DNA from 3 places in the Desulforhopalus glucosivorans genome. Region 3 is predicted to be linked to each of the others. Evidence: riboswitches for the same ligand, from Rfam matches in the RefSeq annotation. Region 3 holds a riboswitch; each other region holds the start of a gene.
What was found. A riboswitch is a leader RNA that binds a small molecule or an ion and turns the genes downstream of it on or off. The one in region 3 is predicted to bind thiamine pyrophosphate.
Positions count from the first base shown of each region.

Region 1: linked by a shared signal. The riboswitch ahead of thiS (sulfur carrier protein ThiS) and the one ahead of ACX6CI_RS04370 (thiamine ABC transporter substrate-binding protein) in region 3 are both predicted to bind thiamine pyrophosphate.
Region 2: linked by a shared signal. The riboswitch ahead of thiC (phosphomethylpyrimidine synthase ThiC) and the one ahead of ACX6CI_RS04370 (thiamine ABC transporter substrate-binding protein) in region 3 are both predicted to bind thiamine pyrophosphate.

Region 1 is NZ_AP044854.1:156,688-167,502, forward strand. It holds gene ACX6CI_RS00695 (aminotransferase class I/II-fold pyridoxal phosphate-dependent enzyme) at 1-482, shown strand, start outside; gene ACX6CI_RS00700 (LysR family transcriptional regulator) at 473-1,414, opposite strand; gene ACX6CI_RS00705 (sensor histidine kinase) at 2,057-3,607, opposite strand; gene ACX6CI_RS00710 (OmpP1/FadL family transporter) at 3,627-4,916, opposite strand; gene ACX6CI_RS00715 (PaaI family thioesterase) at 5,344-5,736, opposite strand; gene ACX6CI_RS00720 (RNase H family protein) at 5,878-6,363, opposite strand; TPP riboswitch at 6,517-6,612, shown strand; gene thiS (sulfur carrier protein ThiS) at 6,696-6,893, shown strand; gene ACX6CI_RS00730 (HisA/HisF-related TIM barrel protein) at 6,898-7,671, shown strand; gene thiH (2-iminoacetate synthase ThiH) at 7,829-8,938, shown strand; gene thiF (sulfur carrier protein ThiS adenylyltransferase ThiF) at 8,935-9,480, shown strand; gene thiE (thiamine phosphate synthase) at 9,464-10,111, shown strand; gene ACX6CI_RS00750 (molybdopterin-binding protein) at 10,479-10,815, shown strand, end outside.
Region 2 is NZ_AP044854.1:3,238,834-3,249,648, forward strand. It holds gene ACX6CI_RS14025 (IS91 family transposase) at 1-769, shown strand, start outside; TPP riboswitch at 1,312-1,413, shown strand; gene thiC (phosphomethylpyrimidine synthase ThiC) at 1,467-2,768, shown strand; gene rarD (EamA family transporter RarD) at 2,825-3,727, opposite strand; gene ACX6CI_RS14040 (molybdopterin-containing oxidoreductase family protein) at 3,769-5,796, opposite strand; gene ACX6CI_RS14045 (DUF3302 domain-containing protein) at 6,003-6,425, shown strand; gene ACX6CI_RS14050 (HlyD family secretion protein) at 6,426-7,373, shown strand; gene ACX6CI_RS14055 (TolC family protein) at 7,401-8,765, shown strand; gene ACX6CI_RS14060 (cation:proton antiporter) at 8,824-10,008, shown strand; gene ACX6CI_RS14065 (oligogalacturonate-specific porin KdgM family protein) at 10,236-10,364, opposite strand; gene ACX6CI_RS14070 (hypothetical protein) at 10,318-10,581, opposite strand.
Region 3 is NZ_AP044854.1:1,000,820-1,011,634, reverse strand. It holds gene ACX6CI_RS04380 (autotransporter assembly complex protein TamA) at 1-693, opposite strand, end outside; gene rlmD (23S rRNA (uracil(1939)-C(5))-methyltransferase RlmD) at 986-2,320, shown strand; TPP riboswitch at 2,389-2,494, shown strand; gene ACX6CI_RS04370 (thiamine ABC transporter substrate-binding protein) at 2,585-3,628, shown strand; gene ACX6CI_RS04365 (ABC transporter permease) at 3,662-5,335, shown strand; gene ACX6CI_RS04360 (ABC transporter ATP-binding protein) at 5,338-6,423, shown strand; gene ACX6CI_RS04355 (secondary thiamine-phosphate synthase enzyme YjbQ) at 6,506-6,922, shown strand; gene ACX6CI_RS04350 (bile acid:sodium symporter) at 7,027-7,986, shown strand; gene ACX6CI_RS04345 (thiamine diphosphokinase) at 7,991-8,623, shown strand; gene ggt (gamma-glutamyltransferase) at 8,929-10,665, shown strand; gene ACX6CI_RS04335 (YigZ family protein) at 10,703-10,815, opposite strand, start outside.

The DNA of each region.
Region 1 (10,815 bases), 840 kb from region 3:
ATGGCTTTCCGGGTCTACGAATAGGGTGGATTGCATCACAGGATAAGGAGATGTTACTTAAATTCGAAAAATACAAACACTATCTGTCTATCTGTAACTCTGCCCCAAGTGAATTTTTTGCAAAAGTTGTGTTGAATCACCGGGAAGAAATTTTGAAGCGTAACCGGAAGAGGTTAGAACACAACTTGAGTGAATTAGAAAATTTTTTTAAAGATTATCCTGATATTTTTGACTGGTATAGACCTGACGGTGGATGCATTGCTTATCCCCGTTATAAAGGAAGGGGAACAGTTGAAGATCTTTGTGAAGCTCTGTTAGAAGAGCACGGATTGTTTCTTCTGCCTGCTTCGATATATCGTTCAGAGTTAATGGACACCCCAAATGATCGTTTTCGTATCGGCTTTGGCAGGCGTAATATTGAAGAGGGCCTTGCTGTGTTTCGTAGGTTTCTTGACAGCACAAATCTAACGCCTCATTCATGATGTACGTGTTTCGTCACCACTTTTTGCAACATTGTTATTAAAAATTTTTGAAATGTTTTTTCAGTGAATGTGGGGACTTTATCCTCTAATTGGATCAAGGAGATTGTGTTGATGATCTCTTTTTTGCCGGTGGAAATGGCTACGAGATTATCTGAATCCATTTGATTGGATGTGATAACCCCAAGACCAACATCGTTTTCAATGGAAGCAAGGACTGCTTGAATACTATCAACCGTTAGAACTGTATTGGTTTTTACAGACTGCCTGGCAAAGTGGTGACTAAACCAGCCATTTATGGCAAGGGAGTTATGGTCATAAGATATAAAATCCTGCTGAATCAAATTTTCATAAGAGAGATCACCCTTAATATGGTGTTGAAAGTAGGTCTTTGAACAGGCAAGGATGATTTCTTCATCCATAATGGCTTCAACGTGATACTGGTCAAGCCTGTCCTGGTATGACTTCTGATTAAGAAAAAGGTCAGTTAAGGCAAAGTTCAACTCCCCTGTGGCCAGCATATTCAGAAGTGTCTCTTGATTTCCCAACTCAAGTGAAAACGTAACAGCTGGATATTTTTTTCTAAACCCACTGATTATCTTAGGCAAATACGCCTTGCCAAACTCAAAAGGTGCTCCCAGGTGTAACATCCCGTGTGGGGTATTCTTGCCGTGGATGAAATGTTTTAAACCATCTTCGAGCTTAAGGAAAAATGGTTCTAGTATCTGGATGAGCTCTTTTGCCTCGGATGTTGGAACGAGTTTGTTGTGTATCCGGGTAAAGAGGCGGGTTTGTATTTCTCCTTCCAGGTTTTTCAGATTTTGGCTGATTGCAGATGGTGTAACATTGAGTTGCCTTGCAGCACCGCTGATACTGTTACACATGTAGATATAGTAGAAGACCTTAAATTTATTCAGATCGACGGTTCTAAGCATGACTTACCCTGTGACTGATTGTGCTTTAAATCAATTTATCCATTAACAATGCTGAATGGTCAATTATAAACCGTAATTACTAGCTGTTAACAGCGGTAGGGAGAGGAGTAAGTATATATCCTTTAATATTTACCTACAGCCGTATCAAAATATACCATGACAAATCTCCAACACGTAGTAACTGAGAAAATTTGAGTACTTGATGGTGAAACAGTGACCGAGATTCAATTTGTAGATATCCCCGTATCAGCCTGGGAGGAAAAGTGGGGATACGACAAGATCCTCAACATTACCCTACCTGATGCAGTATAAAGCATTCACACAACATATTTAAGTGCCGGTGCTGAATATCATAACGCTCTTTTCCTCTATCGTTGGGGGAACGGTGCTAAAGGAGCAAGCAATGGAGAGAAACAACAGCAATTTGACGAAAATTCTGGCCCATTTATGAGCCGTAAGGGTGGTTGCCAGGCGCTGTATTAACCGTGTAATATATCCATCCTGTCTCCGAAAAGGCTATTCATATCTTTGGCTTTCCAGGTTAAAAAAAACAATCCCCATCCAAGTCTTAGTGAATGAGGCTGGATACTTTGCTGCGTGAAAGTAGAAGTTGTTGTGATGTAAGGGATCATGACAACCCCGTTATTCACCATCTTCCTGAGGGATGGAAAAGGTTATTCTGGAACCTTTGCCTGGTGTGGAAATTATTTCAATTCCAGCACCAATTGATTCTAATCGATCACCAAGAGCGGATAAACCGAATCCTTTTTTCAGGTTGAGTGGGTTAAAACCAATGCCGTTGTCTTCAACTTCAATTTTTGCTACTCCTTCTTCTTTGAGGACTACAACTGATGCATAGTTGGCCTTTGAATGCTTTATGCAGTTGATCACAGTTTCCCGTGCGGCTCTATAGAGTGTGACCTTTTGGTAATCATTGAGCTGTAAGGGATGGTCGATAAGATTGATACAATCCATTTCAATCGGGTAACGACCCGATATGTCCTCAACCAGCCAGGCGAGGGCGGCTTCCAGCCCAAAGTCGTAGAGGACAGGTGGGCTTATCTGGAAGGTCAGTGAGCGGGTATCGGCAAGAGCTGTCTCAAGGTATTCCTGTACATTGCCCAGGGCATCATGGCCTGGATTCGTGCAGTTAAAACTCTTGAGATTTGAAATGCTTAAAGCCAGAAGTTGAGTGACGCTATCGTGCAGGTCTTCTGCGATAGCCTTTCTTTCACGTTCTTCTGTCGAGATTAATTCCGCTGAGAGAGTTTCGAGCTTTTTCTCAATATTCATTCGCTCGGCATCCATGAGGTTTTTCTGGATATTTACAAGATGGTTTGTCTTCTCGGCAATGATTGCGTCCCGGTCAAGTATCTGCTGGGTATGTTCAATCTCAATTTGTTCTGCACCTTCAATGAGTTGTTGTACCGCAGGAATAGAATAGAGTATTCGATTCCAGATCCTTGGTATAAAGCCTGGATCTTTAAAGGTGAATTCAAAATCATAAATAGCCTGTCCTGATTCACCGTATCGCTGCGGTCCTTCTTGTACGCAAATAACTTTCCCTTCTATATCAGTTACTCCAGAGAGGCGGGCATAGGATTCAAATACCCCAAGATGCCACATCATACCAAAGTCCTTCATGATGATATCCGGCTTATGGATAAGCCTGACCACTGCGTGACCACGTGTAATAGAGAGGAGTAAGGCTTCTTTGGTTCTATTATATTTATCGTTTTCGCTGACAAGTCTTTTTATGAGTCGATATGGGCCAATGAGCGGGACACCAAGTGCTATTTTCAGGCTCGACTGGGTTTTGTAGAAGGTTGAACCACACTTGTAGGCGAAGCCGGGATCATCAATATATTGCTCAATGGTAGTATACAGGGCCATCATGAACATGTTGGAAAACCAGTAGTCCCTGGTTTCGAGATGGGTGAGCTCAACCAGTTCGCAGTGACCTGTCCGAAGATTCTTTATATAGAACGGGCCCATATCTCTTGTCTCCCGCACAATATTTTGCAGATCGACCTCAGGATGATAGGTCCTGATGCAGTGAATCAGCCATAGGGTATTCATGCCTGACAATTGCTTTGGCATGGGTTCTTGGCTATTGTGCGTAGCGGAGCGATGAACAGTGTCCCACCAGGTTTGGTTATCCGTGGTTGATGAGAGGGATCCTTGGGAGGCCATGGCAGACGAATCCTCTAATTTATAATTGCCAGGCAAGACTTACGATAAGCATCTGATTGGTTTGGCTCTGGGTTCCATTTACAAGAGATGCGGTGCCACTGTTGGATATTTCTCTGTCTTCATAAAAATCATGAGCGTAACTTATTTTCCCCGTGATATTCTTAATCTGCTTCCCTAAACCAACTGTAAGTGTATGTTTGTTAAGTCCGCTGACTCCAGGCTCAAATGTTTCGTCCGGGACCGGATTTTCCTCAAAGATATATCCCGCTGAAAAACGATAACCAGCGTCGGTCTGATAGCTTCCCCCAGCCATATATCCCCAGACATCATCCCAGTTTTTTTCTATGGTTCTGGATGTTTGTCCGGCGATGGGGGCTTCACTTGTAACCGAAAGCTTCTCGTAACATGAATATTGTTCGAGCCTTGTGGCAACTTCAAAGACCCACTTGGGGGAAGGTTTGTATGCCACACCCAAAAAGAGTTGACCAGGAAGGTTGAGTTCTGACTCAGCACCAGTATCAGGGAAGAGGCTGGTTAATAAAGGGCTACTTACGGGCAGAGAAAAACTGACGTCGCCATCAAGCTCAACATCCACTGGACTCCTGTAGGAAGCACCTATTGACCAGCGTTCTGTTGGTGAATAGGTCGCACCGATATTCCAGCCATATCCTGTACCGTCCGCTTCAAAACTCTGCTTTCCGTCTGGCAGACCGACGCTTTGCAGTGGAACCATTTGCTGGAGCGACGCCTCCGTGTAAATAACTCTAAATCCAGTCGCAATTGCAAACTGATCACTGAATTTAAAGCCAAGAGAGGGGTTGATATCCCATGTCACCAACTCAGATTCAGTTGTAATATATTTGAAGACTGTATCGTTGTCGAAATCACTGCCGAGACCAAAACTGTTATTGACGGTAAAACCTAATGAGATGGTGTCTGTTGTCCTGTATGTGGCGGCAAAATGGACAGGAGAGTATATTTTAGAATTTGATTCGTAGGTTTCACCCGTAACGGAGGAATCAAGTGTTTTTTCAGGGCTAAGCAGGGAAAATCCGCCCTCTAGATTGAGGCCTTCAAACTCAAGTTGATGGACCGGATTGTAGTATATCGATGAGATACCTTCCGCATGGCCAATAGTTGCGTTACCAACACCTACGGGGCCCGCACCTTGGGTGAAGTTTGAAAATCCCGCCCCATAACTTGTGCTGCCAATGAAAAGGCAGGTAAGGGTGAGGAGTGCTGTCTTTTTGTTTGTTCGCCTACATTGAGGTGGAGTTTCGCAGGTAGTAAAAGGTTGGAGATTTTTCATAGGTATCAGATGTGAAATGTTTTTATGAACTGTTTCGTCGGAAATGTCTTGTCGCTTTACGGAGTTGATTTTACAGCTAGTTTCAACAACAAAACAGAGAATCTATCTGAATGAGAATGGAATTTCAACTAAAGAAATATTGATTTTGCATGGGGAAAACTTCATTCCTCCCAAAGTGTTCACCATGATAACGGTGGGCTACTTGGATGTGTTCATCATAATTACAGTTGGAACAACTGTTACCAGGGGCGGGCCCGTTTTCTCATGGAGATAGAATAACTCAGCCTCATTCTCAGGCCTGTTAATCCATGCTGGATAACGTGGTGAGATAAGCCAGGTATGGCTATTCTTTTTATATATTGTGGGACGATTTTGATATTAATTCGTGGCAGATGCTTGCTGAGTAAAGACGGCTGTGAAGACTATGTTACAGGACTTTCCAAATCCCTTCAGCAGTTGCAATGAGCCGTTCACCACAGCGTAATTCGCCCTGCATGAAGACTATGGATCGTGTTTTTCTAAGGACTTTGGCTTTACCAAAGAGTAGATCCCCAGGTTTTGATGCAGAGATAAATTTGACGTCAAAGGAAATTGTTGCAGCTCTTCCACCCTCACCAAGTACTCGATGAACAGCTGTTCCCATTCCAGAGTCCATCAGGCTCATGATAAAGCCGCCATGGGTAATACCACCTGGGTTCAAGTGAATGTCTTGTACCATGGTTCTGAATTCGTAGGCAGTTTTAGAAATTGTTCTGAACTCCAGACCGCCGTTGTGTTTCATAAAGCCAACAAGGCTTATTTGTTGAAATGTGTCGTTCATATTTTTGTGGTGATTGTATTGTATATAGTGGAGAATCTCTTACAATCCGGCTGATGATACTTGTATCAGTATTTTTCGATAACCTCAAGGAGGTCAAGACATGATATGGGACTTATATTGCCATTATTTCACTTTGCGGGACTATACAAAAAACTCTGGGTTGGGCTTGGTGGAGTAGTTACGTAGAGCATTGCGGGATGCACGGTCAACCAGGGAGAAAATCAGCTCAATCTTGCTCTTGTTTTTGGCTGGTGCATGGCCTCTTACCTGGTTAAAAGTAAGATCCAAATTATCAGTATATTGGAAAAATTGCTTATAGAGTTCATGGTTGTTCAGTAGTTTTCCGGTTTTTGCGTAGTAGTGGTTTGCTTCCAGTCTTTTTCTTCGCGCGTTCAGTCTGACAATATTTTGGGAATCTGTATATGAGATGATCTCAGTTGCGGATATTTCTGATAAGGCCCATAACAGTGTCTGTAGTTCCAATTTTGTGGAAGAGGTGTCAGCAAATTGTTTAATTTTTATCTGGTCAGTTTGTGGTTCGCCGTCTTCAGGTAATACCAGATATGCCCCATAACCAATCTTTAATTTTGTATTCACACTTCCATCTGTAAAAAGCGATATTTTCATACTACTCCAAAATTCAAGGTGTGAGGTTTAAAAGCGTGAAGTGTGTTTTTTTTGTTAGAGACATGTTTATACTCTGAGCGCTGTGTGAAAACGAATGGGCATCTTCTAGAATATACACGTATTGCAAATTTTACAGGAGACTGTTACATACATAGTCATCGCTAGGGGTGCTTCTTGCTGAGAGGAAAAATCCAACCCTTGGAACCTGATCCGACTAATATCGGCGAAGGAAAGCGGCGTTATAAAAATCATCGTATCTGATCTATATATAATGATAAAGCCGCTTTTCCAGTAATTAGGAAGGCGGCTTTTTTTATTGTAATGGAGGATAAATGAACATTCGTGTTAATGGCAAGGTTGAAACTGTTGACCCGTGCACCATCGCTGAACTTGTGAAGGCAAAGGGCTTGGCCGCCCAGTCACTTGTGGTGGAACATAATCGTGAAATTGTAAAACAAGCGCAGTGGACAGAGGTGTCTCTTCAAGAAGATGACCAACTGGAATTGCTCAGTTTTGTAGGAGGAGGTTGAGAAGATGCAGGATACAAAATTAGTTCTTGGAGGGGTGGAATTTGATAGTCGCCTACTCACCGGAACCGGAAAGTTCAGTTCAAACAGTCAGATCCCTGCTATGCTTGAGGCAAGTGGCTCAGGGATGATCACAGTGGCACTTCGTCGTATCGATCTCTCTTCGCCTGTTGAAAATATTCTCGAATTCATACCAAAGCATGTGACCTTATTACCCAATACGTCAGGGGCGCGTACAGCGGATGAGGCTGTACGGGTAGCTCGTATTGCAAGGGAAGCCGGCTGCGGGAAGTTTATTAAGATAGAGGTTATCACAGATATGAAGTACCTGATGCCGGACAATATTGAAACCTTGAAGGCCACCGAGATTTTGGCAAAAGAGGATTTTATTGTTCTTCCCTATGTGATGCCAGATCTTCCTCTTGCAAAACGTCTGGAGGGAGCAGGTGCTGCTGCTGTAATGCCCCTTGGATCGCCTATTGGTACGAATCGAGGTCTGGAAACAAAATCGATGATTGCCCAGCTCATTGAAAACTGTAGTCTGCCTATTGTCGTCGATGCAGGAATTGGCAGGCCTTCCCAGGCAGCAGAGGCCATGGAAATGGGTGCGGATGCAGTGCTTGTGAATACTGCAATTGCCACTGCTCAGGACCCGGAAGCTATGGGACGTGCCTTTGGCCTTGCTGTTCAGGCTGGTAGAATGGCATATCTTGCTGAGATTGCAGGTGAGAGTCACTTAGCCAAGGCGTCATCTCCGTTAACAGGCTTTTTAGCACCTTAGAAATTCAATTCTTGTTTTTTATGATTGAATTTTGTGAAGGTACGTATCCAGGCTTATTTTCCCGTTCACCGGGGTTAGATTGATTTTTTATGTGAAAAGTATCCGGAGCGTCTAAGGTCTAATTCTCGAATGTAAGTACTATACCTGAGGAATTGCTGTGTCATTTTATAATATTGTTAAAGAGTATGAGGACTTCGATTTTCAGTCGTTTTTCGCATCGGTGCAAAATGCTGATATTGAGCGGATCCTGGCCAAAGAGAAATTAACAAACCTCGATTTTCTCATGCTGCTGAGTGAAAAGGCGGCGGATTATCTTGAGCCAATGGCTGCTAAAGCTCAGAAGTTGACTATTCAGTATTTTGGTCGAACAATTCAAATGTTCATTCCACTCTATATCTCAAACTACTGTTCAAATGAGTGTACTTACTGTGGCTTCAACTTGAAGAATAAGATAAAGAGAAGAAAGCTGACCATTGAAGAAATCGAGGTGGAGGCCCGTGAAATTGCCAAGACCGGTATTCAGCATCTGTTGCTCCTCACAGGTGAGGCAAAAGAGGTGACTCCGACGGCCTATCTGGTGGAGGCGGTTCGCTGCCTGAAAAAATATTTCGCCTCGGTATCCATTGAGATATTTCCAATGGATGAGCCGGATTATCGGCAGCTTAAAGAAGCAGGCGCTGACGGTCTTACTCTCTATCAAGAGGTGTATGATCAAAAAATGTATAAAAGCGTTCACCTCGCAGGTCAGAAAAGTAACTATGAATATCGCATTAATGGGCCGGAACGAGGAGCAAAGGCGGGGTTTCGGGTGGTTAATTTAGGGAGCCTCCTGGGGCTTGGTGAGATGAGGAGTGAGGCGTTTTTCACAGGGCTCCATGGGCGCTATCTTGACGATAACTATCTTGAAACTGAGGTCGCTTTTTCCTTACCCAGGTTTAATCCAGCTGAAGGTGACTTTAGTCCTGAGAACTGTGTTGATGACAAAACCTTTGTACAGTTTCTCTGTGCCTTTCGTCTATTTATGCCAAGGGCTGGTATTTCTGTATCAACGCGGGAGTCTGCTGCCTTTCGGGATAATCTCATCCCTCTTGGCGTCACCCGTTTTTCAGCAGGATCATGTACTGGGGTAGGCGGCTATGTGGACGAAGATCAGTCTTCGACACCGCAGTTTGAAATAACCGATGAGCGCAGCGTCGAAGAAGTCGCTGATGCTATTGTTAAACATGGATATCAACCGGTGTATAAAGATTGGGATCTCATCGCATGAGGGTCGGGATAGCAGGTGTTGGCGGAATTGGCTCAAATGTGGCTGTAAACCTTGTTCGCAGTGGTGTCACAAAGTTTACCATTGCCGATTTTGATACTGTGGAGCGTTCCAACCTTAATCGACAATTTTATTTTGAAGATCAGATAGGTGAGCCCAAGGTTGCCATGCTCATGGAGAACCTGCTTCGTATCAATCCCAGTGTTGATATCAAGGTGTTTCCTGAGCGTTTGGACAATTTCAACATTGTTGATGTTTTCAGTGATTGTTCCTTAATAGTAGAGGGCTTTGACGGTAGTGGTGACAAGAAAATGTTGTTGGAATTATTTGCAGGCGACAGTCGTACCATTGTTTCAGCAAGTGGTATTGCCGGGAGCTGCGTGGATAATCTTACAAGCCGCAGGTTAGGGAATAGTTGGATCGTTGGCGATTTTGTAAGCGATTGCAATGATGCCAAACTGTATGCCCATAAAGTCATTGCCGTAGCAGCGATAATGACAGATAAAATATTAACAGAATGTGGTCACTATGATGGAAAAGAGTAGTAAACAAATCCTTGCAGAGGGTATCTACGGGATAACTGCGGAACGGTTTTCTTTGGGGAGAACTAATCTGGAAGTGGTGAAGGAGATGATCCGCGGCGGCATTACAACAATCCAATACCGAGAGAAAAAGCATCAAAAACATGTCGGGGAGATGCTGGTTGAATGCCAGCAGATCCGAGAACTCACAAGAAAGCATGGTGTCACCTTTATAATAAATGACCATGTGGACCTTGCTCTTTTAGTGGATGCGGATGGTGTCCATGTGGGGCAGGAGGATCTTCCGGTTGCGGCTGTTCGAAGTCTTATGGGAGATGATAAGATCATTGGGCTTTCAACCCACAACCCAGAGCAGGCAAGAGAGGCTGTTAAGGTGGGTGCAGATTATATTGGTGTTGGCCCGATTTACACCACCGAGACAAAAGAAGATGTATGTGCCGCTGTGGGACTGGAATACCTTGAATACGTTGCTGCAAACTGTCCGCTGCCCTTTGTCGCCATTGGTGGCATCAAAGAACATAACATTGGCGAGATTGTCTCCCGCGGAGCAAAGACAATTTGTCTGGTCACTGAGATTGTGGGCAGTGAAGATATTTATTCCACCGTTGTTGGCCTGCATCGTCAGCTGAAGTAGTAAAAGTTCCTTCCTTTTCTGCCAACTTGTTTTGCTCGTTGGCAGAGTCATATAGTTGCTGTTTTTTGTCCTCTATTTCCCTTCAGTTGTTCTTCTTATTCAATCTATTTCTACTCTCTGTTATAGCCTCGTGGGTCATAATGAACCACAAGATTCATGGATTTGTGTGTCAAAATGACCCCGGCTGTTAGTGGCCTGAACTGTTTTATGTCAGGCAATGTCATGTTTGGTCATTTTAAGAAAAAAACAGAGAGAAAAAAACGTTAGGGGTAATTTAGTAAGGCTAATTTTTGCCTCAACATATCCTGTAATATGCTTGTTTTGCATATCTACATCAACTTGTTATTACAAAATAAAGGGCAGTAGAATGAAGGCAATTCCCGTAGAACAATCTGTAGGTACAGTACTCTGCCATGACATTACTCGAATAGTGGTTGGAGAATCTAAAGGACCAGCGTTTCGGCGTGGTCATGTGGTCACTGATGAAGATATTCCGACCCTGCTCGATATTGGTAAGGCCAATCTCTATGTCTTTGATCCCAAAGATGGATATGTCCATGAAGATGATGCAGCTATTCGTCTTGCAGGAGCCGCCGCCGGCTCAAATCTCACCTTTACAGGCCCCACGGAAGGCAAGGTAACTCTCACCGCTGCAATCGACGGTCTTTTGTCTATAAATGTTCCGGCATTAACTGATCTGAACT
Region 2 (10,815 bases), 2.2 Mb from region 3:
ATTCACGTTGCCTTGCGAGCTTAGAAAGTTGGCATGGAGGAATCAAAAAACAGTCTATTCACTGTTCTTCAAGTGTGTTGCATCCACCCTGAAAGACTTCGGGCTTAATCAGAAAAATCTGGGGGCTGAAATTGGCATGACGATGGTCATGCACACAAACAACAGGAAACTCGACTACCATCCGCATATTCATGCGGTGATCCCAGGAGGAGGAATAGACAAACGCCATCGCTTCTGGAAAAAGGCCAAGGGAGAATACCTGTTCAATTCATTCTCTCTGGCCAAGGTCTTTCGTGCCCGCTGCATCGCAGAACTGGAAGAGACCGGCTTTTCTCTCCCTCCTATCAAACCAAAAAAATGGTTTGTGGACTGCCGACATGTCGGTAAGGGAGCGACTATATTGAAATACTTATCCCGGTATCTATATCGTGGTGTTCTCGGTGAAAAGAACATTGTTGCCAATAAAAACGGGAACGTCACTTTTAAGTACGTTGAAAGTAAATCTGGAGATACCTGCTTCAGAACCTTGCGAGGTGAGGACTTCCTCAAACTCTTGTTACAACATGTACTCCCAAAAGGGTTCAGGCGAGTGCGGGATTATGGATTTCTTCATGGCAATGCGAAGAAGTGGCGCGGATTAATCCAGCTTATCTTGTATGTCAAAATCGCATTCCCTAAACCACGAGTAAGGCCGACTTTCAAATGTTCAAGTTGTCGGTCCCCAATGTTCGTTGTTGGGTTTAGGTCACATTTTGAGGGCCCGGGATAAACAACCCTTGAGGCACCGGCCACCATCCTTTTACAGGGAGGTTGAAGTCTTTATGAGATAAACGCTTTTTCAAACCCTCAAGGGTAACAGGTAAGTTGCGTCCTTAGAAAAGTGAAGACAATCCAAATTCACTCCTACCACCTCTCGTTCCAGAATATATTTCCTTATTACTATACCGGGCTTGTCCAACAACGGATAAGATAGTGGTTCGTTCCTCACACTATCTATCCTTAATCGTTAGGCAGGCTGCAAGAAATCACGGCGGTATACGTAACAAAAGCCTCTCTGCTAAAGTAAACATATTTTCACCACAACCTAACTAACAAAAACACTCCCTGACTAAACGACAAACCCTATAATTCATCCCACATGATTGACTAAACTTTAATCCTGAGTTCCTTGTTTTTATGACAAAAACCCAAATTACATCACCAATGCCTCAGCAACGCCCGTCCTCCCTTTTATGATCATTGTAGAAAATATTTAGTTATTCACCTTTTGTTTGACCTTTTCACCTCCCTTATGTAGTTTAGGCTTCGATTTATGAAGCCTGGGGGAGTCCACGGACTGAGAGCTCAATCACGAGCGACCCTTTGAACCTGATCCGGTTGATACCGGCGTAGGGAAAGGATTAATTGGGTCTGCTGTACACTTCTCAAGATTCCGATCCCTATCTACACCCACAAGGAGATCGATTTTGATGAAGACTCAAATGGAATTTGCCCGCGAAGGAATAATAACCGATAAAATGCAACAGGCAGCCGATGATGCCTGCATACCTGCCTCGGAATTGCGTGATAAGATAGCGAAGGGAACTGCAATAGTCTGTCATAACAACCGTCACAAAGGCGGTACACCACTGGCTGTAGGCGAGGGAATTAAAACCCGTGTAAATGCCAACATTGGCACCAGTAAGGATGACACCAGTATCGACAACGAGCTTGCCAAGGCAAAGGTAGCTGTTGCTGCCGGTGCCGACGCCTTGATGGACCTCTCCACCGGTGGCCCCATCGACGAGATACGTGCTGCAATCATTAAAGAGACAAGTATTTGTATCGGCTCTGTACCTTTGTACCAGGCTGCCTGCGATACCGTTATCAAAAAAGGTAAGGCCATTGTCGATATGACCGTGGACGAAATTTTTGATGGGGTTAAAAAGCACCTCGACGATGGTGTTGATTTTATAACAGTTCACTGTGGTGTAACCCGCAGGACTCTAGAGATAATGGATCAGGAAGGCCGACTGATGGAGGTTGTTTCAAGGGGCGGGAGTTTTACCTGTGCCTGGATGGAGCATAACAATGCCGAAAATCCACTCTATGAATATTATGACAGGTTACTGGACCTGGTAAAGCCTTATGATGCAACACTCTCCCTTGGTGATGGATTTCGCCCAGGCGCCATAGCCGATGCCACAGACCGTGCTCAGATTCACGAATTGTCAACCCTTGGAGAATTGACCCAGCGGGCATGGGCCAAGGGAATACAGGTGATGATTGAAGGCCCGGGCCATGTTCCCCTTGACCAGATCCAGACCAACATGCAGCTGCAAAAAAGCTTATGTCACGGGGCACCGTTTTACGTCCTGGGGCCGTTGGTCACCGACATTGCCCCGGGTTACGACCACATTACCAGCGCCATTGGGGGTGCTATTGCCGCAAGCTCTGGGGCAGACTTTCTCTGCTATGTTACGCCAAGTGAACACCTCTGTTTACCCAATGCCCAGGATGTACATGAGGGTGTAATGGCCACCAGAATTGCAGCACATGCAGCCGACATCGTCAAAAAAATCCCCGGTGCAGCGGAGAGGGATTTCGCCATATCAAAGGCGCGTAAAGATCTCGACTGGGAAAAACAGTATGAGCTCGCCCTTGATCCTGCCCTTGCCCGAAAACGAAGAGGTGCAACAGAAGAAGCGGCCGATGTTCATGGAGCCTGCACCATGTGCGGAGAGCTTTGTGCCTATAAGGTTATGAACCAAAGAAAAGAAGCGGCGTAGGATACTAACGACATGGGCTACCTATTACAGGGAGCCCATGTCGTATGGCGAATTACTTATACCGCCGTTGCAAGCACCCGTCTTTTTTCCCTATAGCGCCTCAAAAGGTTCTCAATCACAAAGAGTATTAAGCCTCCCCAGACCATGGAAAAACCGATAAATCGTGCCTGGGGAAACTCCTCACCATAGATAAAAACCCCAAGGATTAGATTTATACTTGGTGCAAGGTACTGCATGAGGCCAACGGTTGAAAGGGGTATCCTTTTAGCGGCATAGCCAAATAAGAGAAGTGGCACGGTGGTGACCACGCCCGCTCCTATAAGCAGTAAAGATTCTGAGACCTGGACATGACCAAAGGCACCCTCCCCATGAAAGGCAAGCCACCCCAGTACCAGTGCTGCAGGAATAAAGAGTATCCCGGTTTCAAGGCAAAGAGCATCAAGTGCCCCCAGCTTACTTTTCTTATGGAGCAGCCCATAGGTTGCAAAACTAAAGGCGAGCACCAATGCAATCCATGGGAACTTCCCATAGTATATAGTGAGATAGAGTACCCCCAGAAAAGCGAATAACAGGGCAAGCCACTGCAGAGGCCGCATCCGTTCGCCAAAAAAGATCATTCCAAAGAGCACATTTAAAAGGGGATTAATAAAATAACCAAGACTCGCTTCCACAATGAAACCGGCATTAACCGCCCAAATATACAGGAGCCAGTTCACACCTAACAAAAGACCCGTGATGGTGTAGGTAATACAATTTTTTCGGTCTCGCAGACCTTCACGGAAGACCTTCATACCACCTGTTACCATGACAAGTCCCAAGGTCACCAACAGTGACCAGAACATACGGTGACAGAGGATTTCATAGGCTGGGACATTTTCCAGCGCCTTCCAATAGGCGGGTAATACTCCCCAAAGTACAAAAGCACCCGCAGCTGCGACAATTCCATTCACATTATTCATTTAATTTTCAAAGATTTTCGCCTGCTTTGCTCATATTAAGTTCAGGGTACTATCAAGGTCACTCTACTTTCATGGAAGGTAGCGCCCCCACCCATATCGGTTACTTTCTGGGAGGTGAGATCATTAATCCCACCTGCGCGGGCACCTGATTCATCGTCCTCTCCCCAGAATAGTCCTTCAGCCACAACAACACCTTTTTGGGTATCGTCGGTTACCCTTGCCTTTCTTCTGGAACGTCCCCGGTTATTAACGATAACAACAATAGTACCATCAGTCACATTAAAGCGCTTAGCATCAAAGGGGTGCACCAGAACTGTTCCCAGTTCTCCACTATACCGCTCTCCAAAGGTACTGTTGAGTAGATCCGGGTGGGGCGGTGTTATGAGGTGTAGGGGAAAACGAGCAAGCAGGTCAGGATCCACGGACTCGCCCGCTGGAAGTACACAGGCTGTAACTGGATCACTACTTCCATCAATTACCGAAAAGGGAATTTTCTCTGACTCGCCTTTTAACACATCACCACTGGCTGAACTTCTGGTGGAATGAACCAGTGCTCCACCCATAATCTCATCCACAGAAATACCTTCTGGAATACCTGACATTGATCCAACATACTTTCTCACTCTCTCTTCACAGGATTCTTTAAATACAGGATCATCAAAACCGCACTTTGCAGCCAGGGCCTGAAAGAAATCGAAGTTACTCCTGGCCTCACCCATTGGCGGGATAACCGGCCGCACAACCCCCATGTAAAAATGACCGTAGCCAGTGTAAACATCCATGTTTTCAAGAAAGGTAGTGGCCGGCAGCACAAGATCTGCGTAGCGGGCGGTGGGCGTCATTACCTGCTCATGTACCACGGTAAAAAGGTCTTCTCTTGCCAGGCCAAAACGGACAGTGCTACTGTCGGGATTTACCGTTGCCGGATTACTATTGTAAACAATAAGGGCCTTAACGGGGTCTTCCAAACCGGTCAGAGCATAGCCCAGATGAATCATATTAATGGTCCGGCCAGGCTCATTTCTGATTGAATCCTTTGTCAAAATATCCCTATCACCGCTAAACGCCCTGGAGCTGAGAAGAACACCTCGTCCGGTGCCTCCCATAAAAAGTCCAAGGGCTGCACTCAGAGAGGTTATGGAGCGTATACTCATCGCCCCCCTGCTGTTTCTTGATATTCCAATACCAATACGCACAAAGGTCTCTTTACAACCGGCCATCTGTCTTGCAAGGGACGTAATTGTAGCTTCATCAACACCGCTATCGTCAGCAAAGTCAGATAATTGCACATCCTGAACATAGGATTTAATGTCTTCAAAACCTGTGGTCTTTCGCGCTATAAAGCTGTGGTCGATGGAGTCGTCTTCTATGATGACCTTCAACATCCCCAGGGCAAGTGCACTATCCCCGCCAACCCTTACCTGAATATAGCTATCAGCAGACTGAGCAGTCTGATTGCGGTACGGATCAATAACAATGACCTTGGCCCCATTTTTTTTAGCTGTCGCTACGTACTGCCAAAAATGAACGTTGGTCACCTTGACATTAATACCCCAGATAATGATCAATTGAGCATCGGCTGCATTTTCAGGGGGACAACCTGGCAGACCTGCGCACTGTTTAGCCCAGCCTGCTCCAGAAGCTGCCGAACAGATGGTTTCACCAAGTTCTGAAGTGCCCAGTTTGCTAAAGAGAGGGTAGCCTGCAAAGCGGCTCACAGCGCCCATATTTCCTGCATAGGCATAGGGGAGAATTGCCTGACCTCCAAAATCTTTTTTCACCTGTAGAAGACGGGCTGCACAAATATCCAGGGCCTCATCCCAGCCTATTCTTTTAAACTTTCCCTCACCCTTTTTTCCCACCCGTGCCAAAGGATAAAGAATGCGCTTTTCAGAATTAACCCGCTCCGGGTATTTCTTCATTTTTCCACAGATAAACCCGTTGGTATAGGGGTGATCCTTGTCTCCTGAAAGAGATACTACCTTTCCATCATCTATTGTTACTCGTATCCCGCAGGCATCAGGGCAGTCCAATGGACAGATTGATTTTGCTATATGTGATTGTTCCATTTTATTCTCTACGATTGGGAAGGATAAACAGGTCGGCAGAACTGGAAGATCTTTTTTTTACAGATAATTTTCCAACTCCTGTCTTGTCAGGGCCATTATTTGAATATATAAATAAACAATTGGTATAAAAAATACACATTATTCTACAAACAGTTCTTTTTTTAACCGCTAAAACACTGAACCCTCTTCACAAACAGGAGACCTGAATGGGTGACCGGACTCTCGATTATGTTGCACTCTGCGTACTCATCTTTGTTGTACTCACTATCATATATGGCATTATCTACATCCATGACATTCCCTACGAGATTGCCAAAAAGAGAAAACACCCCCACCAGGACGCAATCCATACCGCAGGCTGGGTGAGTCTATTTCTCATGCACACGATCTGGCCCTTCCTGTGGATCTGGGCAACCCTCTACAAGCATGAGCGTGGCTGGGGGCTTGCTGGAGAGAAACCGAAAACTGAAAATCCGATACAAGACCAGCTGCAGCTCCTTGAAAACCGTATTAGTGAACTTGAGGCACAGCGGAAAAAAGAAGAGTCCAACTACGTAACTCACCTCAAACAACTCAACCAGGAACTGCAGCAACTACGCAAATCACCACGTAAAGGAGAGGATGCATAAATGGAAGCTCTACTTATTCTCACCTATGCCTCAGTCTGTTGGGTAATATTCAAAATATTCAAAATTCCTGTCAATAAATGGTCACTCACCACTGTGGTCCTTGGTGGGATTGTCATGATGGGAGTCATTCTTGCGGGTATGGCATACTATCACCCCGCCTCAATCACAGCCAGGTCCTACTTTATAACAACACCAATTGTGTCCAACGTTCGTGGTAAGGTTATCGAAGTTAATGTGAAACCTAACGAGCAGTTACAAAAGGGCGACGTACTTTGCAAAATTGACCCCACCCCTTTCCAGGCCCAGGTGGATAACGTTAAGGCACAACTGGATTTTTCAAGAACAAGACTGGAGGAATCAAAGACTCTGGCAGCAGCCTCAGCAGGCAGTGTATATGATGTGGAGAATTTTGAAAAGGAGGTCAAACGCCTTGAAGCTGAACTGATCTCTGCCCAGTTTAATCTCGATTCCACTGTAATAAAAGCTCCAACTGACGGCTTTGTAACCCACCTTCGCCTTCGTCCAGGAATGATGGCTGTGCCCCTGCCCCTGGCTCCAATCATGACCTTTGTTAATACCGATGAACCCACTTTCATCGCAGGCTTTAGTCAGCAGCCCATGCAGAACATAAAAGAGGGTAATCATGCAGAAGTGATCTTTCCTGGCATACCAGGAAGAATTTTCCAGGGCCGGGTAGAACATATCCTGGGCGCCCTTGCTGAGGGTCAACTCGCACCTTCTCTTCACATGGTCACTGTTAATGCCTACATGCCCGAGGGACTCATCCCTGTTTTTATTGAGTTCGAAGATGACATGTCAGAGTTTTTTCTACCAATGGGCAGTATTGGAACTGTAGCCGTGTACAGCGAAAAATGGCATCACGTTACCATCATTCGCAAGATGCTCATGCGCATGAAGAGCTGGCAGAATTTTGCAAAATTTCATTAATTTCAGATTCAACTTCAGGAATATTCGATGATAAAACATATAAGATCCACGGCTCTTTTTATTGGGATGTCAATAGCTTTAGCTGGGTGTAGTGGACCCATCGCAAGCCATGAGGAAGCGGTAACAGCCATTAAAGCTGACGTTGAAAAGAGTGCACTAGTAACAGAAAACTGGTCAGCTGCAGAATCTGGAGGCCTTGTCGATGATGGCTGGATTCGCAGCTTTAATGATCCTCAGCTCCTCACCCTGGTTGAGGAGGCACAGAACAATAATTTTGGTCTCAAGATCTCAGGCGCCAAGCTACAACAGGCTGAAGCCCTGGCAAGACAAGCTGGAGCAGCACTTAAACCCAGTGTAGGGCTTTCTGGCGGCTATGCAGATAGAAACAATGACACCCTGGATGAGCTGTACGGTGCGGGTCTCAAAGTTTCCTGGGAGGCCGATGTTTGGGGACGTATAGGCTCAGCCGAGGCTGGTGCCAAGGAAACCGCAGAAGCTTCCCGTGCCGATTATGAATTTGCCAGGCAGTCCCTGGCAGCGGCCACCGCTAACGGCTGGTTTCTTGCCAACAGCAGCAAGATCCTTAACGACTATGCCGAGGAAGTGGTAAAAATCCTTACGCAGACTCTGAAAATAGCAGAAACCAAAAATCAGGTGGGACAGGGAACCATGCAGGCGGTTCACCTTGCGAAAGCGGATCTTGCCTCCGCCCAGGAAGCCGCACGAAAAGCACTATCCGCCCAGGAGAATGCAAAAAGAAGTTTAGAACTGCTCCTTGGTCGCTACCCTTCTGCTGATCTGGCAACAGATGACACACTGACAGCGGTTCCCCCACCCGTAGCAACGGGTATCCCATCAGAGGTACTCGAGAGAAGACCCGATCTCATTGCCGCAGAAAACCGTGTGGCCGCAGCTTTTTATAAACAGAGGGAAGCAGAACTACTTCATCTACCAAGGTTTAATTTTTCCATAGGCTTATCTATTAATAACCTCAGTGATGCCATCAGCAATCTTGCTGCAGGAATCTTCGCCCCACTCTACACTGGCGGTGCCATTGAAGCGGAAGTAGAACAGGCAACCGCAGTCCAGCAGGAAACAATTGCCGCCTACGGGCAGACTGCACTCACCGCCTTTAAAGAGGTAGAAACAGCCCTTGCGGGAGAAGACCACCTGTTAAAACGTGAGGAATATCTACAAACAGTGGTTGAGGAAAACTACAAGGCGTATACCCTTGTCAAAACTCAATACGATGTTGGCAAGATTGATATGCTCGACCTACTCACCGTTCAGAATAAATGGGTCCAGGCACGGATAGCCCTTGTGGATGTAGAAACCCAGAGACTCCTTAACAGAACGGGTTTGCATCTGGCTCTTGGTGGCAGTTTCGAGTAGTAGTGTAAAAAAGAATAACCACCCGTAATCAAAAAACGCATAGTAAAAAGGAGTTGTAGTGATTTATCAGAATCTTGCTATTCTCGCTTTCCTCGCCTTTTTTTATAGCGTAATAAGTGGTTGGCTTGAAAAAACCCCCATAAATGGCGCTTTTGTCTACACAGCCTTTGGTCTGTTACTTGGTAATACTGGGCTTGGATTACTCGGATTTGAAATTAATGAAGAGGGACTGCGTGTAATTGCCGAGATCACTCTGGCTGTGGTGTTGTTTTCAGATGCCGCTAATTCAGACTTTTCTGTACTCAAAAAAAATCTTGGTTATCCCAAACGGTTGTTATTAATAGGCCTGCCATTGACAATCCTTTTGGGTTTTATTGCCGGGGCCATACTATTTAGTGACCTGTCCTGGATCGCGCTTGCAGTACTCGCAACCATGTTAGCACCCACCGATGCGGCACTTGGTAAAGCTGTTGTCTCAGATGAGGCGGTGCCAGCGCCAATCAGACAAAGTCTGAATATGGAGAGTGGTCTTAATGATGGCATTTGCGTTCCGGTATTGTTCGCCTTTCTTGCAATTGCCTCAGGTGATGAAAATGGGAACGGGCTGTTGATGCATTTGATGATAGAAGAAATTGGCATCGGAATGCTGTGCGGTCTCGCATTCACATCTGTCGGTTGCTTTCTATTGAATGTAGCGTATCGTTATGGCTGGCTGAACGAATCCTGGCGGCAATTGCCGGTTGTAACCCTTGCTGTACTGTGCTTTACCTCCGCACAACTTGCAGGGGGAAGTGGTTTTATCGCGGCGTTCGCAGGAGGCATGCTCTTTGGATGGCTCGCCAGACGCCACAAAGAAGAATTGCTGGTTTCAGCAGAGGCAACGGGTGACACTTTAGCCATGGTAACCTGGGTAATATTCGGGGCTGCTGTTGTCGGCCCCTCGCTTTCCTCTTTTACTCCGGTAGTATTAGTATATTCCCTTGTAAGCCTTACACTGGTGAGAATGCTTCCGGTATTTATATGCTTACATGGAACCCAACTAAGCGCTGCAGATAAATTATTCATAGGATGGTTTGGGCCAAGGGGACTGGCGAGCATTGTATTCGGTGTAATTGTCCTGGGCGAACATCTTCCTGGCGGAGATACCATTTCAACGACCATGATATGCACCGTACTTTTGAGTGTCATCCTTCATGGGGTAAGTGCTAATCCGCTTGTAAAGGCCCTCGCCCGACGACCATAACCAACGCACTGTAACAAATTCTGTTCCAAACAGGGCACACTGTTTCTCATTTGACAGTCACACGCTTGGCTGCTGAATGCAATCTTGGCTACAAACCGCCTGGCCACATACTGGAATGAATTTTGAGTGGAGTGCCGTTCGCATCGCTACCTGTTTCCCCCGGACTCTAATTTTTCGATTCCTCAGCAAAGTAACCAGCGTTTTATATAGATCAGTTTTAAATACGCTTAAAATCTGTATTTAATACCCGCACGATATTTCATTTGTCTACGATCAGTGGATGCATCACTACCTTTAATGTTCCAAACCTCAATATATGGGAGCCACTTCCCCATCAATGAAATTTGCAATTTCATAACGGTAACGTAAAGCTGTAGTCAAACCAAGATCAGTCTTATAAACTATACGCATTTGTGGTTTTAGGGTGGTCTTTGATGATGTAACAGCAATCGACATTTTTGGTTTGAACTTCCACTTGCCGGTTGTATAAGCTAAACCCGGGTCTAATTCGGTTTCGTCGAGACCTACATCTTTAAAAGCCTTTGTTTCGTCTGTGCGGCCTTTAAATTTCATTTCAATACTTGCATCGGCTTTTAAATTTTGAATATCTTCTGAAGATATAAAGCTTTCACTTAGTTTTTCACGACTTGTATGTTTATTACCTTCATCTCCATTTTACTGTATTTCATGGCGAAAATCCAAAGTTGCTGCTGTAGCTGTACCTGATAATACCGTTGCTGCTACAGCAACAATTACTTTGTTACTCAGTTTTATTGTTAGTGGATGTAAATGTAACTTGTAGAAGAG
Region 3 (10,815 bases):
GACCTTCTTAAAAAAATCGGTTTTATACAAAATAGCCTGCAACTCAAAAATCTTAGAGGGTTGATAAGGATCGCCCTTGGCGTAGGGTAAATATCTATTTAATAGATCCTGTTTTAGTACCTCCTGCTTACAGGTTGTCTCCCCAAAAACGTACTGCTGTTTTGTATCTACGACGAGTGAAATAATTGCCTTGTTCGTTGTAGAGTTTACAACCAGATCTTTTGTTACAAAAACGACATCAAGATAGCCTTCATTAATAGCCGTATTTATGATCTTTTTTTTCTCCTGTTCATACACTGCCTGATCAAGGACCGTACCCACAGGCAGTTTCCAGGCTGCCACCGCTTTTTCTATTACCCTATTCTCCTGACCAGCCCCATTTATCATGATATTGACGCTACTCACGCGAACGGCAGGTCCTTTATCAATAAGGTAACTTGCATGAAATCCTGCATCATCTTTAGTGAGCTTCGGTTTTACGGTGGCATTATAATAGCCAAAAGGAGCAAGAGCTGAAGCAATATCGGTGGAAGCTTTGGCATGCAACCTTTTGACAGTACTCTCTTTTAATCGTTCGTTATCTTTTTGCAGGTACAGGGTAAGGTAGGCTAGAACATTTTCTTTGAGTGAGGCTGTCACCCCGGTTACTTCGACCTCTACTTTAACAGGCTTAGAATGAGCTGGTGATACCATCCACAAACTGAAAAGGAAGACGAATACAATTCGACAAGAGAATGATGATGTATTAAAAAACTCCAAGAATCGTGTTTTATCGTCGCTCCAGCAACGTCCTCTTTTTATAAACATGGACTATTCCCAACAAACGGGGAAATAAACCAGTATAAATAGTACAAAGATCTCTCTTAACGTACTTTGGGGTGGCTGTTCTAAGCCCCTGAGTTCAATGTACTCTTCAGATTTCCTGTTTTGTATTGCAGGATTTTTTAAAGTAAAATACCAAATATTAGCTCAAAACCGGATAAAAATGCACAAGGAAACTGTCACCATAAAAAAAATCGTCAACGGCGGTTTCGGCCTCGGTCACCTTCCTTCAAAACAGGTCGTCCTGGTACAATTTTCCCTGCCCGGCGAAAATATAATTGTAACCACTCAGGAAATTAAAAAAAACTATCTTTTTGGCAAAGCCGCTCAAATAGAAAACAAACACCCTGCCAGAATCACCCCTCCATGTCAATACTACGGTCGTTGTGGGGGGTGCAACCTTCAACACTGCAACTACGATGCGCAAACCACTTTTAAAAGAGACATTGTGGTCGATCTGCTTCTCCGCCAGGATGTTCTTACTCTAGGCGCACTTAAAGATACAGTTCGAGAGGTTATACCTGCACCGTCTCCATTCAACTATCGCCAAAGAATCAGATTGCAAGTCGGGGATAATGAAACCCTGGGCTTCAACCGCTTTCGCTCCAATGACATTGTTGAAGTTGACAAGTGTCTTCTTGCAGAGCCTTCTATAAATTTAAGCCTCACTGCTCTACGAAAAAGTGAGCCCGCTATGGAATTGCTTGAACTCTCAACCGAGCTTGAATTACAGCAAAACCCAACAACTGATGCAGTCTCCTGTATTTTCCACTTCAAAAGAAAGCCTCGCCCCGCTGACCGTAAACGAGCCCAGAAAATGTGTAGTGAAATTTCTTCAATTGACCGCATTTTTTTTAAGGGAGAGGATTTTCCCATGGTTGGTCCAGTTGGAGCGGAGACATCTGAATCAAACAAGATGCTGAACCTCCACTACCAAAAGTTGCAGGGTATAGAGGAGTCATTACAGCTTGGATGGGAGGTCGGCGGCTTCTGCCAGGTCAATCTGGCCCAAAACAAGCGGATGATCGAAACCGTTATTGACTTTTGTGCTCTTAATAGCAGCGACACAGTTCTCGATCTATATTGCGGCATGGGAAATTTTGCAATCCCGCTTAGCTCTCTTGCCGCCAGTGTCCATGGTATCGAAGGTCAGGGCGCATCGATTCGATGTGCAAAAGAAAATAGCGCATCCGCAGGGAGAACAAACACCATATTTACCAAACAACCTGTTCACAAAGGTTGCGATCAGCTCATTGCAGAAAGCGCTACATTTGACTGCGTAATAATTGACCCTCCCAGGCAAGGCGCACCCGAGCTTGCACAGCAGCTCAGTAAGCTATGCAAGAAAACACTCGTCTATATTTCCTGTGACCCGGCAACCCTATGCCGTGACCTTAAAGAACTCACCAGTAAAGGATTTACAATACAAAAAATACAACCCATTGATATGTTTCCCCAAACCCATCATATTGAGACGGTCGTTGTACTGAAAAAATAACCATCATCCGATAGTTGTTTCATTTCCTTTTAACCTGCTTGCAATGGTCCATTATTTACCCTATGTTGTAACTCTGATACGGGAGCCTCATACATTGGGCTGAGAGGGGTGTTACAACCCGACCGTTTAACCTGATCCGGATAATGCCGGCGGAGGGATCTGTCTGAATGAGGCCGCCTCCATAACTGGAGTCGGCTTTTTAATTTTGCAAGCATTCACATCCAACGAATCAACAAGCGACGACTTTAACCCCAGGAGATCTTAATGAATCATATATATCACAGCTTTGGGATTGCGATATTAGCGATCACCCTCTTGTTCTCTCCTGCGGTGCAGGCAGAAGAAAGCCTTACCGTAATGACCCATGACAGTTTTGATGTCAGTAAAGAACTCATTGCCACCTTTGAAAAAGAAAACGGCGTGAAGGTTCGCTTTTTAAAATCCGGGGATGCAGGGGCTGCTCTTATCCAGGCTATTCTTTCAAAAAACAACCCCCTTGCTGATCTGTTTTTTGGTGTGGATAACAGCTTTTTATCCCGGGCACTCACTGCAGACATTTTTCAACAATACAACTCCCCTCTTCTTGCCAAGATCCCGGAAAGCCTGAGACTCGACAAGGAAAATCGTCTTCTTCCTGTGGACTATGGTGATGTATGTCTTAACTACGACAAGGCCTGGTTTAGAGAAAAAGCACTCGCCCCACCTGCAGGTCTTTCTGATCTTATTAAACCTGAGTACAAAGGACTCACCGTGGTTGAGAACCCCGCCACTTCCTCCCCCGGTATGGCATTTTTACTTGCCACCATCGGTTATTTTGGCGAAGAAAAATATCTGGATTTCTGGACAAAAATGCGGGCAAATGATGTCCTCGTTGCAGGTGGCTGGGAAGATGCCTACTTTGGTCATTTCACCGCCGCCTCAAAAGGAGATCGTCCCATCGTTGTAAGCTACGCAAGCTCCCCTCCTGCAGCTGTCTACTATTCCGAAAAACCACTGACTGAAGCGCCAACTGCAGCTGTCGTAAGTGATGGATCAGCTTTTCGCCAGATTGAATTTGTTGGTATCTTAAAGGGAAGCAAAAACGTAACTCTGGCTGAAAAATTCGTCGACTTTATGTTAAGTGTCCCCTTACAAGAAGACATCCCCTTAAAAATGTTTGTATTTCCAAGTAATGCAGACGCTCAATTGCCAGAAGTCTTTGTAAAACATGCGGTGGTCGCTGAAAAACCTGCCATGGTTGATCCTGCACGAATTGAATCAATGCGTGACAGCTGGATCGACGCCTGGACAACTGCAGTACTGAGATAAAGATAAGCTCATCCAAATAGGGGAGAACGGGACATGATATTTTCCAGAAAACCTGTCATGCTATTACTGTTCTCCCTGCCCATGTTGTTTTTAATCGTCTTTTACTGTTACCCGCTGCTTAAGATAATCACCTACAGTTTTTTCCCACTAGATACAGAGAAGTTAGGCAGATTATTCACAACTCCTACCTACGGCAAGATTCTCTGGTTCACAATCTGGCAGGCCGGACTTTCAACCGTTATCACACTGGTTCTAGCCATACCAGGTGCCTATGTTTTTGCCAAATTCCGTTTCCCCGGCAAAGACCTCCTTACAGCACTTATGACAGTTCCCTTCGTTCTGCCAACGGTTGTTACTGCTGCTGCTTTCAGGGCACTGCTTGGGCAGAATGGTCTCATCAATGACGTTCTTATCTCAACCTTTAATCTCGACAGTGCTCCAATAGATATAGAACAGACTGTTACTTTTTTCCTCATCGCCCACGTATTTTACAACTACACAATGGTCGTACGTATTGTTTCCAGTTTCTGGAGTTCACTCGATCCGAGTATAGTAACAGCTGCCAGGATGCTTGGAGCATCCCCGTGGACTGCTTTTTACAAAATCACCCTGCCCCTGCTCCTGCCTGCAATAGGGTCTGCCAGCCTCCTTGTCTTTATCTTCTGTTTTACCAGTTTTGGAGTTGTGCTTATTCTCGGTGGACCGGGATACGCAACACTAGAAGTTGAAATTTACAGGCAGGCGGTACAACTCTTTAACCTGCCCATGGCTGCAGCCCTATCGCTTATTCAGATCTGTTTTAATTTTTTGCTGATGTGGCTCCATGCAAGGCTCAGTAAACATGCTAAGGTCTCCTTTTTCTCAGGCACGAGCGAGGCCACCCTTAGTGATGTAAAATCGAATTGCCAAAAACTTGGCGTTGGTTGTAACATTGGTTTTATGGTGGCCTTACTCATTCTTCCCCTGGGCGCACTCGTTATAAGTTCTCTATTTGGTGAAGATGGTTTTACCCTCAGCTACTATAGACAGCTTTTCTCAGGAGAATCGGATTCACTTTTTTATGTTGAACCAATTTCTTCGGTCGCAAACTCCATTGGTTTTGCCCTGACGGCCATGGTCTTTTCTCTACTTTTAGGAATAAGTTCAGCTGTATTTCTTGCAGGCGGCTCAAAACGCCGAACCAACCTCTGGGATGCCATTATTATGCTCCCTCTTGCAACATCGGCTGTAACTCTGGGTTTCGGGTATATCATCACACTAAATCAACCCCCACTTAACCTACGAGACACACTCATCATTGTACCTATTGCCCATACTCTTGTTGCATTCCCCTTTGTTGTTCGCTGCGTGTTACCAAGCCTTAGACAAATACCAAATAACTTACGGGAGGCTGCCTGTTTACTGGGAGCATCCCCTTTTACCATTTGGAGACTCATCGATTTCCCTCTCATAAGACGTGCGATACTCGTGGGAGCCATTTTCGCCTTTTCAATCAGCATGGGGGAATTTGGTGCTTCAGCATTTCTAACCCGTCCTCACACTCCGACAATGCCTGTTGCCATCTTCAGGTTTCTCAGCCAACCTGGTGACATGAACTACGGTCAGGCAATGGCTATGAGCACTATTCTTATGCTTGTTACCTGCTCCAGCTTCTGGATTATCGGTAAGTTCTCACCTTCTGAAGATATAGCCCAAAAAAGACATTAATAATGATCAATAACCAAACGAAAGGACCAATACTCTCTGTTAATAGCATTTCAAACAGCTACGATGGTCAATCACTACTTAAAGACGTGTCATTTCAACTTGAAAAGGGAGAGATTCTCTGCCTGCTCGGCCCATCGGGCTCTGGTAAAACGACCCTGTTACGCCTTATTGCCGGGCTTGAAGCAGAGTATAGCGGCACTATACTATTTAAGGGCAATAACATAGAGAGTAAGCCTCCCCACAAACGTGGCTTTGGCTTGATGTTTCAGGAGTACGCCCTCTTTCCCCATAAAAATGTAGAGGATAACATTGGATTCGGCCTTGAGATGCAGGGGCTAGATTCGGAGGAAAAGCGTAAGCAAGTAGAAAAAATGCTTCAACTCGTTGGCCTGTCAGGTTTTGGTAAGCGTCGAATTAACGAACTCTCTGGAGGAGAGCAACAGAGGGTGGCCCTTGCAAGAAGCCTTGCCCCTGAGCCGCAACTCCTTCTTCTTGACGAACCCTTAGGCTCCCTTGACCGCACCCTCCGTGATAGACTGACTGTGGAAATCAGGTCCATCTTAAAAGCACTCAATGTCACAGCCATTTTCGTAACCCATGATCAAAATGAGGCCTTTGGAGTTTCCGACAAAATAGCAATTTTAAAAGATGGTTGCCTCCAACAATTTGCCGCACCTGAAGAAATCTATCGACATCCCATAAATAGTACAGTTGCACGATTCTTAGGCTTTACAAACCTCTTTGATCTATCTATAGATCAAAGAACAAACATAATCGAGAGTCCTTTTGGCCCTATTGCAACAAATATAGGTCCTATTACAACATCCCGCGATCAGGTATTACTCCTGCGACCTGAAGGTGCATCATTACGTAAACCTGGCCTTAAAAATCTGGAGGGTAAACTCATCATACAGGGAACAGTAAAAGACAAGCGGTACCAGGGCAGTAGTTATAATCTTACAATAGAGAGCAACTCCCAGCTACTGCATTTTGATTTACCACTTGAACCTCCACCCCCTCAGGTCAACGCCCAAATTGAACTGGTAATAGAACCTGATTCAATCTTACGTATCGAAAAAAGTTCCTGAGAGTAATAACTCTTATTGCCGCACAGACATAAAGAGATATTACGTTTACATAAAATATGAACGAACAGCATAGGAGACTCTTATGAAAAGCTATAGAAAAGAACTCTGGTTTAACGTACCGACAAGACGTGGGTTCATAAACATCACCCCCACCATAGAAGACTGTCTTCATGAGAGTGGCATCCAGGAAGGCATGGCCCTGGTCAATGCTATGCACATCACTGCATCTGTCTTTATTAATGACGACGAATCTGGCCTCCATCACGACTACGAAAAATGGCTGGAGAAACTTGCCCCCCATGCCCCTGTAGATCAGTACAAGCACAACGGTTATGAAGATAATGCCGATGCTCATATGAAGCGCCAGATCATGGGTAGAGAAGTAGTGGTCGCTATAACAGATGGAAGACTGGACTTTGGAACCTGGGAGCAGATATTTTATGGAGAATTTGATGGAAAACGCAAAAAAAGAGTACTGGTTAAAATTATTGGTGAATAGTAGGTGTGATACATCCATCCTGTTGAGTACAGCAAAGCTTGCAACCATCATCTTCGATGAATAATCATAACAAACATTAAACCGTATTTTGGAATTAAAGATCTATGTTTACAATTATTAAAAAGAACTGGTTTATGTTTGGTCTGGTTTTCATGGCTATCCTGGTTACCCTCGACTCCTCCGGTCTCATAGTTCGCCCCGGCCTTTGGTTAAAAAATCACCATGGACCTGATTTCGTCATTGTTCTTATCTTCTTCCTCTCTGGCCTTGCCCTTGACACCAGGCAAATAAAGGACGGAGTCTCGGACATTAAAGGTACACTTCTCGCTTTAGGTATCATTTTCCTGGTGGCACCTCTAGCTGGATATTGTTTTTCACTCCTTCCCCTCAATTCAGCTTTACTGGTTGGCCTCCTTCTTGTGGCATCAATGCCTACCACCCTAAGCAGTGGTGTGGTCATGACCGGAAGTGCCAGCGGCAACATGGCCCATAGCCTCTTTATAACAATAATTGCCAACTCACTGGCTGTATTTACTATCCCCATCACCCTTTCACTTTTACTTGGTGGAGATGGGAGTCAAACAATTCAGATAGACCAACTTCCCATTATGATGAAAATCGGGAGCCTTGTTCTCACCCCACTTGTAATGGGGATTATGGTGAGAAGATTATTTTCATCTCAGCTACAAAGGTTTTTGCCGTATACCTCAACATGCAATCAACTGGGAATACTCACCATTGTTTGGATGGCACTGTGCGGGAGTCGCCCGGCAATCGTTTCAGGACTCGACTCCGTTACAGTTGTTATACTACTTGTTTTCTTTTTCCATCTTGTTCTGGTGCTCATCAGTCTATTTCTAACGAGGGTTTTCAATATTGCAAAAGGAAAACGTGAGAGTGTGATTTTCATGGCTGGGCAAAAGACTCTTCCTCTTTCAATTATTCTTCAGGTTTCCCTTTTCCCTGAACTCGGCCTTGCTCTCGTTGTCTGCGTTGTCCATCACATTGTACATTTAGTCATGGATGCCTATCTCATCGGCTACCTTAAAAAACAAACGAGCTAACACCATGATCACACTGATACTTGCAAATGGAGAACTACATCTCTCACCTGAACTGTTAGAACTTTCAAAAGAGGCGGACTATATTATCGCAGCAGATGGTGGAGCCAACCATTGCGAACAACTTAATTGTATACCGGATATCATAATAGGTGATTTGGACTCAATCTCTGACAGGAATCTACTGCGATTAAAGAAAAGCGGAAGTGAAGTATTACAGTTTCCAGTTCGAAAAGATGCAACAGATCTGGAACTTGCCATAGACCATGCTGCAGAAAGAGGGACTACAGAAATCTATTGTGCAGGTCTACTTGGTGGAAGATGGGACATGAGCCTCTCTAACATTTTTTTGCTGGCCAGTGAAAAGTATAAAGATTTGCAATGTACATTGTTTGGAGATGAATGCACAATGCACATACTTCACCCAGGAGAGTATTCATTTGCAACTCAGCTACAACAAAGGGCATCAATAATCCCCCTTAATGGGGATGGAAAAGGGGTCACTCTGAGTGGCTTTGAATACCCTCTCGACAATTACACTATCCACTACGGTTCGACTATCGGGTTAAGCAATGTAGTCTGCTCACAAAAAGTACACATCAAACATAGTGATGGAGTATTATTAGTCATATTTTCATAATTAACGGCTACGATCTCAACCACTCAACCCAAAAGCGCCTTCCTCAACCCCAAACAACAGGGCTACAAATAAACCATTTCACATCATACCCTTAGCAAGAGTACACTCCTTTTTTTAAATTGACTAGCGAACCTTCCACAAGTATGGTGCAACAACGTGTTGGGATGGTTCAACAATGGATATCCTACCATACCAATATCACACCTATTATATCTTGTTTCAGGGGCACAAACGCAAGAGAGACCTGACAACACATCTACTCCCACCCTGAAGCTCAATCTCTATTCAACTTAAAGAAGCTCGTTATGACGCAAAGATCCACCTTTTGGCGGCAGAAACAAATAGCTGTATTTGCCACCGGAGTAACTCTACTACTATGCCAGACCGCATTTGCTTCTGCCATACTGGAAGGACAGAGAATGCACCCAGTTCAAGGAAAAGATGGCATGGTTGTCACCAGTCACTTTCTTGCCACCAAGTCTGCCCAGGATGTTCTCGCAAATGGTGGTAATGCTATAGATGCGGCTGTCACTGCTGCGTTTTCTCTGGCTGTAACCCAACCACGATCAGGCAATATTGGTGGTGGAGGATTTATGCTCATATCATCTGAGAGCAAAGATGATGTTGTTGCAATTGATTACCGAGAAAAAGCCCCGGGCAAAGCCACCGTTGATATGTTTCTTGATAAAGAGGGAAATGCAGATAGCAATGTTTCAAGGTATTCCCACCTGGCAGCAGGAGTCCCGGGCACAGTTGCAGGCCTTGCCATGGCACTTGAACAATACGGCACCATTAGTCTTAAAGAAGCTATTGCTCCGGCGATTGAACTTGCAGAAAAAGGTTTTGTCGTCACTCCACGCTTTAGTGATGGACTCAAGAATAAAGAGAAAATGCTCAAAAAATGGCCTTCTTCAGCGAAGATTTTTTACAAGGCTGATGGCAGTTACTACGAGCCTGGAGATATATTCATTCAAAAAGATCTGGCTGCAACCCTTACCAGGATTTCTGAAAACGGCGCCAAAGAATTCTACGAGGGAAAAACCGCAGAACTACTTGTGGCTGAAATGGCAAAGCATGGTGGGTTGATCAGTATGGACGATATGAAAGCCTACACTCCCGGGATGCGAACCCCAGTCCATGGCACCTATAGGGGACACGATATTTACTCCATGTCGCCACCAAGTTCAGGCGGCACCCATGTCGTTCAAATTCTTAACACCCTCGAGGGCTACCCCATTAGCGAATACGGTCACAATTCTGCCAAGACTATCCACCTTATGGCAGAAGCCATGAAACTTGCCTATGCGGACAGGTCGCAATATTTAGGGGATGAGGATTTCGTTACGGTTCCTTTGAAGGGTCTTACATCAAAAAAATATGCGGCAAGCCTTAGGGATAAAATCGATCCCGAAAAAGCCACCGACAGCTCAACCATTGCCCCGGGCAAAGTTCTTCCCTATGAGAGCAATGAAACAACACACTTTTCCATTGTAGATAAATACGGCAATGCTGTATCAAATACCTACACCATCAATTTCAGTTATGGTTCCGGTATTGTTGTTGAGGGTGCCGGTTTTCTTCTTAACAATGAGATGGATGATTTTTCTGCCAAACCCGGAGTACCAAACGCTTATGGTCTTCTTGGTGGAGAGGCCAATAAAGTAGAACCAAATAAGCGTATGCTGAGTTCAATGTCCCCTACCATCGTTAAAAAGGAAGGAAAGAACTTTCTGGTAACCGGTAGTCCAGGAGGATCCAGGATCATAACCACAACCTTGCAAGTAATTATGAATGTGGTCGATCATGGTCTAAATATTCAGAGTGCAGTGGCTGCGCCACGCATTCATCACCAGTGGCTGCCTGATGAGATACGCATCGAAGAAGGTCTCAGTCCGGACACAACAAAGGCCCTTACGGAAATGGGTCATACAATCGTTAAGAAATCATCAATGGGTGCAATCCAATCCATTCTAGTCAAAGATGGAATGATGTATGGCGGAGCAGATCCAAGAAGATCCACAGCACTTGCAGCGGGTCTCTAAGAGGAAATAGTTATCTTTGCAATGAGGAGTAGTTCTCTTACTGCTCCTCATTATCCTCGCCCGTCTCACGCTCTACCTTAATCTGCCCGGAAGTAAGATCCCGCAGCTGGAAAAGAAATGGATCCACGTTCTCTTCTATTATTTCAAGAA